3 regions of the Citrobacter sp. FDAARGOS_156 genome follow, and region 2 is predicted to be linked to each of the others. Evidence: predicted binding sites of a transcription regulator. Region 2 holds the regulator's gene; each other region holds the start of a gene.

Region 1 (4,252 bases), 550 kb from region 2:
CGTCCCAGCGCAAACCACAGTTTGCCTTCTTTACTGCATCCGGTGAGGAACACAGCACACAGCGCCATGATTTCCGCCATCACCACCAGCGTACCGAGGTTGCTGGCAACCACCGCACATACCGCCGCGGCCATCAGCAGATTGACCAGCAGGCCGTTAGCTAAAACCAGCGGATGACGATGCCAGTCAATGTTGTACAGGCTGACAAACAGACCGCACAGACCCAGCGTAATCAGCCAGATAGCGTTCAGTGGCGTCATTTGCAGACTGTGACCAATAAACGGCATCACGCCGCTGACCGCCAGCCCATTAATCAGTACGCTAAAACCCGCAGCCGCCGTATACAGGCTGCCCACTGCACCGCCAACCCCGGCAATCCAGCCACTCAACGATTTATGAAATGAAAACAGAAATGCCAGAACCGCCGCCGCTGTAAACCAGGCCACGCCGCTGTTAATTAGTGAAATTGCGCTCATTTTGCATCCCCACTCTGAGCCTGCTGAAACAAGGTGAGATCGCCGAAATCGGTGTTGAAAGTCAGCTCACGCTTACGTTTGCTGGCGCGGGCGATATCCATGTTGCTCACCAGGTGCAGGGCTTTGGTTGGGCACATGCGCACGCAGGCCGGACCAAGCTCGTCAAAACTGCACAGATCGCATTTCACCGCGATGGCGCGAACGCCCGGAACCCAGTCCAGCAGCGTGCTCACACGCGCAGGCGCCGGCGGAGCCGGAGGCGCTTTTGGCGTATTGGCGTTCGCCGGGATGTGCAGCGGACGGCTGCCGGAAAACTCTATCGCGCCGAACGGACAGGCAATCCCGCACAATTTGCAGCTGACGCACAGGCTTTCATTCAGCTGTACGGCGCCATCGACACGGTTAATCGCATTAACCGGGCAAACGGTGGCGCAAGGCGCATCTTCACACTGGTGGCAAAGCTGCGGCGCGGATTCTTTTTCATTTAACATCACTTTCAGGCGCGGCATTGACTGCAGGCCATGCTGGCGATGTGTCTCTGAGCAGGCGGCCTCACAGGTGTGGCAGCCAATGCAAAGAGTGGAGTCAGCAATTACAAAACGATTCACCAGGCATTCCTCAGGTGATAGTCATTTTTGACGAAAACATGTCTGCGAAATGTCATTTCGACATTTTTCGACATGCCCATTCCCTAAACTGTCGTGACGCAGAATGAAAGCGCATCATGACAAAACTGGGCAGCACCCGAGGCTTAAGCCGGGTTATGTCCTTCAACCAGCTGGCTTAAATTCACCGGCATATTGTTTTCAACCGCGGTGTACAAGCTGTCGTAGACGCTGGCGATTTTTTCGAGATAGTGCTCCAGCACCTGCTCGCGATCGCGGTTGCTGATACGCTCATCGACTTTACCGTCGAGGGTCAACTCTGCTTGTGCAATCAGTTGCTTATCATCACCATCTTTTGTTTCGACGTAGTACTCGATGGTGTGGCTATTGAAGCCGTCCGCCAGCGTGACGTAGATAGTGAAGTGTTCAAAAAGGACAAAGCACAAATCCTTGTCCGGCGCGCAGCTCATCGCATGATGCAAACGCGCTTTTGACAGGGTGATCCCCTGAACCAGCGAGTTGCAGTAGATACGCCACTGGTCCTGTAGGCGACGATGCCGTTCAGCGATGTAATCGGCTTTTTCGCTTATTTCCCAAATAGTCATGTCAGGTTACCCGTTTAGCAGAGATGAACAGCCTTAAGCACATTTCATGCCAAAATTAAATTACTTAATTTTCATATAGATAAAAAACCAAAGGCGGGTGACGACATGTCATTTCGTCATCGTCGTCATTGTCACGAATGAAAAAATTCAACCTGGCATGCTTATTGCTTTTGATACGGCAACTTCACAGGAGGCGGTATGCACGAAATAACCCTCTGCCAACGGGCACTGGAATTGATTGAACAACAGGCCACGCAACACGGTGCTCAGCGAGTAACTGGGGTCTGGCTCAAAATTGGCGCATTTTCTTGCGTAGAAACCAGCGCTCTCTCCTTTTGTTTTGATCTGGTATGCCGCGGGACCCTTGCAGAAGGTTGTAAACTCCACCTCGAAGAACAAGAAGCCGAATGTTGGTGCGAATCTTGTCAGCAATACGTCACGTTACTGACGCAACGCGTGCGCCGATGTCCGCAATGCAACAGCGATATGCTGAGAATTGTGGCCGATGACAGCTTACAGATTCGACGTATTGAAATAGATCAGACTCCAGCGCCGGATGGCGACGCCTAAGCGTCTTATCCAGCCTACACAAAGGGCTCGTTTGTAGGCCGGATAAGGCAACGCAGCCATCCGGCAACAGATGTATCGCAAGTAAAAAGATCAGGAGTGAGCGATGTGTACGACATGTGGTTGCGCTGAAGGCAACCTATATATAGAGGGTGATGAGCATAATCCCCACTCGGCGTTTCGCAGCGCGCCATTTGCCCCAGCGGCTCGTCCAGCGCTGAATATTACCGGTGTGAAGACCTCAAATTTCACACCGAGCCAGACCGACGAAGGCGATTTGCACTACGGTCACGGTGAGGCTGGAACCCACGCACCAGGTATGAGCCAACGCCGTATGCTGGAAGTGGAAATTGACGTACTGGACAAAAACAACCGCCTGGCCGAGCGCAACCGTGCCCGCTTTGCGGCCCGTCAGCATCTGGTGCTGAACCTTGTTTCAAGCCCGGGCTCCGGTAAAACCACACTGCTGACCAAAACGCTGATGAAGCTGAAAGATAGCGTGCCGTGCGCCGTTATCGAAGGTGACCAGCAGACGGTGAACGATGCTGCCCGTATTCGCGCCACAGGTACGCCCGCCATTCAGGTCAACACCGGTAAAGGTTGCCACCTTGACGCACAAATGATTGCTGACGCCGCGCCGCGTTTGCCGCTTGACGATAACGGTATTTTGTTCATTGAAAACGTCGGCAACCTGGTGTGCCCGGCCAGTTTCGACCTCGGCGAACGTCATAAAGTCGCCGTGCTTTCCGTCACCGAAGGTGAAGACAAACCGCTGAAATATCCGCATATGTTTGCCGCCGCATCGCTGATGCTGCTCAACAAAGTGGATCTGCTGCCGTACCTCAATTTTGACGTAGATAAGTGCATCGCCAGCGCCCGGGAAGTGAATCCGGAAATTGAGATCATCCTGATTTCCGCCACCAGCGGCGAAGGGATGGATCAATGGCTGTCATGGCTGGAGAATCAGCGATGTGCATAGGTGTTCCGGGTCAAATCCGCACCATTGATGGCAACCAGGCAAAGGTCGACGTTTGCGGTATTCAGCGCGACGTCGATCTGACGCTGGTCGGTAGCTGTGATGAAAAGGGTGAGCCACGCCTGGGCCAGTGGGTACTGGTTCACGTCGGTTTCGCCATGAGCATCATTAATGAAGCAGAAGCGCGCGACACGCTCGACGCGCTACAAAACATGTTTGACGTTGAGCCGGATGTCGGCGCGTTGCTGTATGGCGAGGAAAAATAATGCGTTTTGTTGACGAATACCGCGCACCAGAACAGGTGATGCAGTTGATAGAGCACCTGTGTGAACGTGCTGCACTCCTCCCCTACACGGCTGAACGCCCGCTGCGCATCATGGAAGTTTGTGGGGGTCATACCCACGCAATCTTCAAGTTCGGTCTCGACCAGTTACTGCCTGAAAACGTCGAGTTTATTCACGGTCCAGGCTGCCCGGTGTGCGTTCTGCCGATGGGCAGAATTGACAGCTGTGTCGAAATCGCCAGCCACCCGGAAGTGATTTTCTGCACCTTTGGCGACGCGATGCGCGTCCCGGGTAAACAAGGTTCTCTGCTACAAGCCAAAGCGCGCGGCGCGGATGTCCGTATCGTCTATTCCCCAATGGATGCGCTGAAGCTGGCCGAGGAAAACCCAACGCGCAAAGTGGTGTTCTTTGGCCTGGGTTTTGAAACCACCATGCCGACAACCGCCATCACTCTGCAGCAGGCCAAACAGCGCGATGTGCAGAACTTTTACTTTTTCTGCCAGCACATCACCTTGATCCCTACGCTGCGCAGCCTGCTGGAACAGCCGGACAACGGTATTGACGCCTTTTTAGCACCAGGCCACGTCAGCATGGTGATTGGCACAGATGCCTATAATTTCATTGCTTCAGACTTCCATCGTCCGTTAGTGGTCGCCGGTTTTGAACCGCTCGATCTCCTGCAAGGCGTGGTGATGTTAATTGAGCAGAAAATTGCCGCGCACAGCCAGGTAGAAAACCA
Region 2 (4,252 bases):
TGTTGGTCTCCAGCATGGGTAACCATAGCTCAAGATAGCTGCGAGTCTGGTAGATAAAATTGTGTACTTCTGTGTGTCTGTCGAGGAAGGCCGCGACGGGCCTGTCCAGACCGGTCATCGGACGTAGCTTTGGATCCCAGTGCGGGTTAGGCAGGAAACGGACATCAAAGACGTAATCCGCATCAATAGGGATTCCGTGTTTAAAGCCAAAGGACTCAAATACCATCGTTAATTCACGTTCACGTTTGCCCAGCAGTCGGGTACGTAACATTTCCGCCAGCTCGTGCACAGACATTTCAGAGGTGTCTACGATCAGGTCAGCGCGTGAACGCAACGGCTCCAGTAAATCGCTTTCTTTATCGATAGCGCTTTCCAGAGACAAGTTCTTGCTGGACAGCGGGTGTAAACGGCGCGTATCGCTGTAGCGGCGAATCAGCGTGTTACGGTCGGCATCAAGAAACAGCAGTTGCGGTGAGAAGCCTTCAGGCAGGTTACTCATGGCCTGCTCAAAAATCTCCGGGGATTCGGGCATATTGCGCACATCAATGCTGACAGCCGCAGATATCTGGCGATCGGCGAGGGTTCGAGCCAGTTCGGGCAACAACACGACGGGAAGGTTATCCACGCAGTAAAAACCCATATCTTCCAGCGCACGCAGGGCGACAGACTTACCTGACCCTGAACGACCGCTGACGATCATCAGTACCATGTACTGTTTCTCCTCACAACGACAGAAAAGGATGCCATTGGGTTGTTATGCTTCATCCTGTCCACCTTCGGTGTCAGTGATGATTTGATACAACTCCTGGTCACTCTGTGCGGCGCGCAGGCGACGACAGATGGTTTTATCTGCCAGGCGTTTGGCAACCAGTGACAATGTATGCAAATGCGTCTTGGTTTGGTCCGCCGGGACCAGCAGGGCGAAAAGCAGATCGACGGGTTGATTATCAATGGCATCGAACGCGATTGGCGTTTCAAGTTGAACAAATACACCAACTGCACGCAGGGTGTCTTCTTCCAGCTTTCCATGCGGAATGGCAATACCATTGCCAATACCGGTACTGCCCATTTTTTCGCGCGTCAGAATGGCTTCAAATACCACCTGAGGAGGCAAGCTGAGTTGTTTGGCCGCCAGTTCACTGATGATTTCCAGTGCGCGTTTCTTGCTTTGGCAGTGAACGGCCGCGCGCGTACATTCCTGGTTAAGAACATTGCTCAGTTGTAGAGTCGTATCGTTATTTGTCATAATTTCACCTAAGCGCTAACTGTACAAATGGCCCGTTGTGCTGCACAACAGGCCGTCCTGCACCCGCTAACTGCCCGGACAAGTTAGTGCTGTTTCAGTTTATCTTTATGTTTTGTTAACTGCCGAGCCAGTTTATCAATTAAACCGTCAATGGCGGCGTACATATCCTGACCTTCCGCGCTGGCATGAATTTCGCCACCGTTCACATGCAGTGTTGCATCCGAGATGTGTGTGACCTTCTCCACTTTCAACACAATATAGACCTGATTAATCCGGTCGAAATATTGCTCAAGCTTGGCAAACTTTGTGGTGACAAAGTCGCGCAGGGCCTCAGTGATTTCGACGTTATTTCCAGTGATGTTGAGCTGCATAGTGTCTTCCTTATCGGTTGGGTCAAACCAGCTGTTTGCGCTGGTTAGACGGCGGAATGGATAAAGACTCTCGGTACTTCGCAACGGTGCGGCGTGCCACCATGATACCTTGTTCTGACAGCATAGAGGTTAACTTGCTGTCACTCAGCGGTTTCGCGGGGTTTTCCGCAGCAATTAATTTCTTCACCAATGCGCGGATAGCTGTAGAAGAGGCTTCGCCTCCACCTTCAGTGTTAACGTGACTGGAGAAGAAATACTTCAATTCAAAAATGCCGCGCGGACTGTGCAGATACTTTTGCGTGGTCACTCGGGAAATGGTCGATTCATGCATCTCGACGGCCTGGGCGATATCGGCCAGAACCATCGGTTTCATATACTCTTCGCCTTGCTCAAAGAAGGCTTGCTGTTGCTCAACGATACAGCGGCTAACGCGCAATAGCGTGTCATTGCGGCTTTCCAGACTTTTAATCAGCCATTTTGCATCCTGCAGGTTGCTACGAATGAACTGGCTGTCAGCATCATTGCGCGCGTTATTGCACAGGGCGGCGTAGTGTTGGTTAATCTGTAAACGCGGAATGCTGTCACTGTTGAGTTCGACTACCCAGCGATCGTTATGCTTACGCACCAGCACATCCGGGATGACGTACTCTGGTTCACCGGTCTGGATAGATTGTCCAGGTCTTGGGTCAAGCGACTGGATAAGATTGACGGCTTCTTTCAGCACATCTTCTTTCAGTCGGGTTACGCGCATCAGGGTGCGGAAGTCGTGGTTGGCGAGCAGATCAAGGTGATCGCTGATGATCAGGCGTGCTTCTTCCAGCCACGGCGTGACTTTATCAAACTGTGAAAGTTGGATCAGTAAGCAGTCGCGGAGATCTTTTGCCGCCACGCCCACGGGATCAAAACGCTGAACGCGTTTAAGCACGGCTTCGATTTCATCGATACCGATGTCGTCATCGCCCATGCTGTCGAGAATGTCGTCCAGCGTGACGGTGAGATAGCCCGTTTCGTCGACTGCATCCACAATTGACGTGGCAATAGCACGATCGGTATCTGAGAATGGGGTCAGTTCCACCTGCCACATCAGGTAATCTTGCAGCGATTGCGTGGTTTCACCCTGATACACAGGCAGTTCGTCGTCAATGTAATCCCCGCTGGTGCCAGACGGCGTCCCTGCGGTGTAAATCTCATCCCAACTGGCATCCAGCGGCAGCTCTTCTGGCATCTCTTTTTGTTCGAGTGCGTCAGCCGTATCGAGGGATTCGCTATCCTGCTTTTCCTGGGTATCAATTTCGTCGTGAAGATCGGTTTGCTCGAGCAGTGGGTTACTTTCCAGCGCTTGCTGAAGTTCTTGCTGAAGTTCCAGCGTGGACAACTGCAACAGACGGATAGCCTGTTGTAGCTGAGGCGTCATCGCCAGTTGTTGGCTAAGCCTGAGTTGCAAACCTTGCTTCATGTTCAGAGTTGTTGTCTCCTGCGGTGACGTGAAGTCTACTACCCTATCAGAGTCTGAAGTCTTCCCCAAGGTATACGCGTTTAACGTGCTCGTCCTGCAGGATTTCTGTCGGCGTACCGTGTGCGATCAGGTGTCCCTGGCTCACAATGTAGGCGCGCTCACAAACAGCCAGCGTTTCGCGCACGTTATGGTCGGTAATCAGCACGCCAAGCCCGCTGTCGCGCAGGTGTTCAATAATACGTTTGATATCAATGACGGAAATTGGGTCAACACCGGCAAAGGGTTCATCCAACAGGATAAATTTAGGATTAGCGGCCAGTGCGCGGGCGATCTCCACACGGCGGCGTTCCCCACCGGAGAGTGCCTGTCCAAGGCTGTCACGCAGATGTTCGATATGGAATTCTTCCATCAGCTCATTGGCGCGATCTTCACGCTGCTCGCTGGAAAGATCGTCACGAATTTGCAGTACCGCCATCAGGTTATCAAATACGCTCAGGCGACGAAAAATAGAGGCTTCCTGCGGTAAGTAGCCGATACCGCGACGGGCACGCGCATGCAGGGGTAACAGACTGATATCTTCGTCATCAATGATAATGTTGCCCGCATCGCGCGGGACAATGCCGACAACCATGTAAAAGGTTGTTGTTTTGCCCGCACCGTTAGGGCCGAGCAGACCGACGATCTCCCCGGAGTTGACGGTCAGGCTGACATCTTCCACCACACGACGGCCTTTGTAGGCTTTTGCAAGATTCTTTGCAGTTAATGTTGCCATAACGAATCAGTTACCTTTTTTCTCTGCCGGAGCCTTGGTCTTGTTTTTGTCCTGCAATTGCGACGGAACCAGAACGGTGGTGACGCGTTTGCCTTTCTCACTGAAGGCCTGCATTTTCTGTTCTTTTACCAGATAGGTGATCTTATCGCCCGTGATGTTGCTATCGAGTTGTTCCAGATAAGCCTTACCGGTAAGGACGACGAAATCTTTTGCCAGCTCATAGTGCATCTGTGAGGCGCGGCCTTTAACCGGTTTACCATTGTCCTGCATCTGGTAAAAGGTCGCCGGATTGCCATAACCGTCAATCACTTCTTTACCGTCTTCACCGCCCGGACGCGTGACGACGACCTTATCGGCATTAATTTTGATCGTGCCCTGAGTCACGATGACATTGCCGGTAAACGTCA
Region 3 (4,252 bases), 710 kb from region 2:
CAGCTTACCGCGGTCCTGCAGGCTGAACAGTGCGAACGCAACTGCTTTACCCTGGCCGTTGGAGATCAGTACGCCGTTCTGACGCTGACCCACATCACCCGCACGAACATCGTCGTAGTGGCTGAAGGTGGAGTACAGCAGACCGGTACCGGAAGTCATGGTCATGAATTCTGAACGGAAGCCGATCAGACCACGGCTTGGGATCACGTAGTCAAGACGTACGCGGCCTTTGCCATCTGGATTCATGTTTTTCAGGTCGCCTTTACGCTCACCCAGAGCCTGCATGACAGAACCCTGATGCTGCTCTTCGACGTCCAGCGTTACGTTTTCGAACGGCTCTTGTTTACGGCCATCGATTTCGCGGAAGATAACTTTCGGACGGGAAACCGCCATTTCGAAACCTTCACGACGCATGTTTTCAATCAGAACAGACAGGTGCAGCTCACCACGACCGGATACACGGAACGCATCCGCATCTTCGGTTTCTTCAACGCGCAGCGCAACGTTGTGCACCAGCTCTTTGTTCAGGCGGTCAAGGATCTGACGAGAGGTAACATATTTACCTTCTTTACCACAGAACGGAGAGGTGTTTACGCAGAAGAACATGGTTACGGTCGGTTCATCAACGGACAGAGCCGGCAGCGCTTCGACGTTCTGCGGATCGCAGATGGTGTCGGAGATGTTCAGTTCACCCAGACCGGTGATCGCGATGATATCGCCGGCTTCAGCAATATCGCTCTCGATACGTTCCAGACCCAGATGAGTCAGAACTTTACCGACTTTACCGTTACGGGTTTTGCCTTCGCTATCAATGATAGTGATCTGCTGGTTCGGTTTAACTTTACCGCGTTTAATGCGGCCGATGCCGATTACGCCAACGTAGTTGTTGTAGTCCAGCTGAGAGATTTGCATCTGCAGCGGGCCATCAAGGTCTACGTTCGGAGCCGGTACACGATCAACAATAGTCTGATACAGCGGAGTCATGTCTTCAGCCATATCTTCGTGATCCAGACCTGCGATACCGTTCAGCGCGGAAGCGTAAACGATCGGGAAGTCCAGCTGTTCGTCGGTAGCGTCGAGGTTAACGAACAGGTCGAATACCTGATCAACAACCCAGTCAGGACGCGCGCCAGGACGGTCAACTTTGTTGATAACAACAATTGGCTTCAGGCCATGGGCAAAGGCTTTTTTGGTCACGAAGCGCGTCTGCGGCATCGGACCATCCATTGCATCCACCACCAGCAGCACGGAGTCGACCATGGACATTACACGTTCAACTTCACCACCGAAGTCGGCGTGCCCCGGGGTATCAACGATGTTGATACGGTAGTCATTCCATTTGATAGCGGTGTTTTTAGCGAGGATGGTAATCCCACGCTCTTTCTCCAAATCGTTGGAGTCCATCACGCGCTCTTGGGTTTCAGCACGTGCATCGAACGTACCGGATTGTTGGAGCAGCTTGTCTACCAGGGTCGTTTTACCATGGTCTACGTGCGCGATGATGGCGATGTTACGCAAATTTTCGATCACAACTTTGCCTCAGGCATTTTAGAAATAGCGCGTTATTGTACACGGATTAATCGCAGTACAAAACAGGATCACAAACATCCTCCGCAAACAAGTATTGCAGAGTTTCTTTGTGATCACATTCACGGAGCGTTAAAAGGGGTAATCTGACATGCTTTGCACCAATATGGTGCTTAATGTTCACATTAAAGCACTATAATGGTGCAATACAACCTTCATGGTGCAGCCCCTTTGCACGATAGTGCGCATGATAACGCCTTTTAGGGGCAATTTAAAAGTTGGCACAGATTTCGCTTTATATTTTTTACGGCGACACGGCCAATTTTTGCAGAATTGAAGACTTCGTTACCACGACGACCATGACCAATCCGGGAGAGTAAGTATGTCCGCTGAACACGTTTTGACGATGCTGAACGAACACGAAGTGAAGTTTGTTGATTTACGCTTCACTGATACCAAAGGTAAAGAACAGCACGTCACTATTCCTGCTCATCAGGTAAATGCCGAATTCTTTGAAGAAGGCAAAATGTTTGACGGCTCCTCAATCGGTGGCTGGAAAGGCATTAACGAATCAGACATGGTTCTGATGCCAGATGCGTCTACTGCACTCATCGACCCGTTCTATGAAGAGTCTACCCTGATCATCCGTTGCGATATCCTGGAACCCGGTACGCTGCAGGGCTATGACCGCGACCCGCGCTCCATCGCAAAACGCGCTGAAGAGTATCTGCGTTCTACCGGCATCGCAGACACCGTTCTGTTCGGGCCAGAGCCAGAGTTCTTCCTGTTTGACGACATCCGCTTCGGCGCATCTATCTCCGGTTCTCACGTGGCTATCGATGACATCGAAGGCGCATGGAACTCCTCCACCAAATACGAAGGTGGTAACAAAGGTCACCGTCCTGGCGTGAAAGGCGGTTACTTCCCGGTTCCTCCGGTAGATTCTTCTCAGGACATCCGTTCTACCATGTGTCTGATCATGGAAGAAATGGGCCTGGTTGTTGAAGCGCATCACCACGAAGTGGCGACCGCTGGCCAGAACGAAATCGCGACCCGCTTTAACACCATGACCAAAAAAGCGGACGAAATTCAGATCTACAAATACGTTGTGCACAACGTTGCGCACCGTTTCGGTAAAACCGCGACCTTTATGCCAAAACCGATGTTCGGTGATAACGGCTCCGGTATGCACTGCCACATGTCCCTGTCCAAGAACGGCGTAAACCTGTTCTCTGGCGACAAATATGCGGGTCTGTCTGAGCAGGCGCTGTTCTACATCGGCGGCGTAATCAAACACGCTAAAGCGATCAATGCCCTGGCTAACCCGACCACCAACTCCTACAAGCGTCTGGTCCCAGGCTACGAAGCGCCGGTAATGCTGGCTTACTCTGCCCGTAACCGTTCTGCTTCTATCCGTATTCCGGTTGTTGCTTCCCCGAAAGCGCGTCGTATTGAAGTGCGTTTCCCGGACCCGGCTGCTAACCCGTACCTGTGCTTCGCAGCGCTGCTGATGGCTGGTCTTGACGGTATCAAGAACAAGATCCACCCGGGCGAAGCCATGGACAAAAACCTGTATGACCTGCCGCCGGAAGAAGCGAAAGAGATCCCACAGGTTGCAGGTTCTCTGGAAGAAGCACTGAAAGAACTGGATCTGGACCGTGAGTTCCTGACTGCAGGCGGCGTGTTCACCAATGAAGCGATTGATGCGTACATTACGCTGCGTCGCGAAGAAGATGACCGTGTGCGTATGACTCCGCACCCGGTAGAGTTTGAGCTGTACTACAGCGTTTAATTTAACTTTTACACTCTCACATAAAAACGTGCAGAGAATGTAATAACCAATGGATTTCTTGCTACAGCAAGGCAGCAATTGAGTGAATCCCCGGGAGCTTACATAAGTAAGTGACTGGGGTGAGCGAAAGCAGCCAACACAGCTGTCGGGAGAAAGACGAAGGTTTTAGTTGCCGTGGAACTTTTAGCCCATCCCAGGATGGGCTTTTTTCTCCACTAACAACCTGCTTTTTCGCGCTTTTTTGATGTAAAAAGCTATAATGCACTAAATTGGTGCAATACTTTTCAGGAGACTGCTGAATGGCAACCGGCACGCTGCCCGATGCTGGGCAGATCCTCAATTCTTTAATCAACAGCATTTTGCTCGTCGACGATGAGCTGGCGGTACATTACGCCAACCCAGCGGCACAGCAGCTGCTCGCCCAAAGCTCCCGCAAACTGTTTGGGACACCGCTTCCCGATCTGTTGAGTTATTTCTCCTTAAACATCGGACTGATGCGAGAGAGCCTGGAAGCAGGCCAGGGCTTTACGGATAACGAAGTGACGCTGGTGATGGACAGCCACTCACATATCCTCTCAGTGACCGCTCAGAGGCTGCCTGATGGCCTTATCCTGCTGGAGATGGCGCCAATGGATAACCAGCGCCGTCTGAGTCAGGAGCAGCTCCAGCACGCCCAGCAGATTGCCGCCCGCGATCTGGTGCGCGGTCTGGCGCACGAAATCAAGAACCCTTTAGGTGGATTACGCGGCGCAGCGCAGCTACTCAGCAAAGCGCTTCCGGACCCGGCGCTGACCGAATATACCAAAGTCATTATTGAGCAGGCCGACCGCCTGCGTAATCTGGTCGACCGTCTGCTGGGACCACAACAGCCTGGCATGCATGTCACGGAAAGTATTCACAAGGTGGCGGAGCGCGTGGTGGCGCTGGTCTCAA

The links. Region 2 encodes sigma-54, which starts transcription at its own class of promoters, with help from an activator protein. Its sites were predicted from a motif close to GTTGGCACANNTTTCGCTNT; they were not measured.
Region 1: the regulator sigma-54 is predicted to act here: its motif matches at 1,838-1,857, upstream of hypA (hydrogenase maturation nickel metallochaperone HypA).
Region 3: the regulator sigma-54 is predicted to act here: its motif matches at 1,805-1,824, upstream of glnA (glutamate--ammonia ligase).

What each region holds. Positions count from the first base shown of each region.
Region 1 is NZ_CP014030.2:3,899,625-3,903,876, forward strand. Features, by position in the region: gene hycC (formate hydrogenlyase subunit 3) at 1-476, opposite strand, end outside; gene hycB (formate hydrogenlyase subunit HycB) at 473-1,084, opposite strand; gene hycA (formate hydrogenlyase regulator HycA) at 1,228-1,686, opposite strand; gene hypA (hydrogenase maturation nickel metallochaperone HypA) at 1,885-2,256, shown strand; gene hypB (hydrogenase nickel incorporation protein HypB) at 2,360-3,232, shown strand; gene hypC (hydrogenase 3 maturation protein HypC) at 3,223-3,495, shown strand; gene hypD (hydrogenase formation protein HypD) at 3,495-4,252, shown strand, end outside.
Region 2 is NZ_CP014030.2:4,448,522-4,452,773, reverse strand. Features, by position in the region: gene rapZ (RNase adapter RapZ) at 1-709, opposite strand, end outside; gene ptsN (PTS IIA-like nitrogen regulatory protein PtsN) at 755-1,246, opposite strand; gene hpf (ribosome hibernation promoting factor) at 1,330-1,617, opposite strand; gene rpoN (RNA polymerase factor sigma-54) at 1,640-3,073, opposite strand; gene lptB (LPS export ABC transporter ATP-binding protein) at 3,120-3,845, opposite strand; gene lptA (lipopolysaccharide ABC transporter substrate-binding protein LptA) at 3,852-4,252, opposite strand, start outside.
Region 3 is NZ_CP014030.2:427,925-432,176, reverse strand. Features, by position in the region: gene typA (ribosome-dependent GTPase TypA) at 1-1,530, opposite strand, end outside; gene glnA (glutamate--ammonia ligase) at 1,910-3,319, shown strand; gene glnL (nitrogen regulation protein NR(II)) at 3,619-4,252, shown strand, end outside.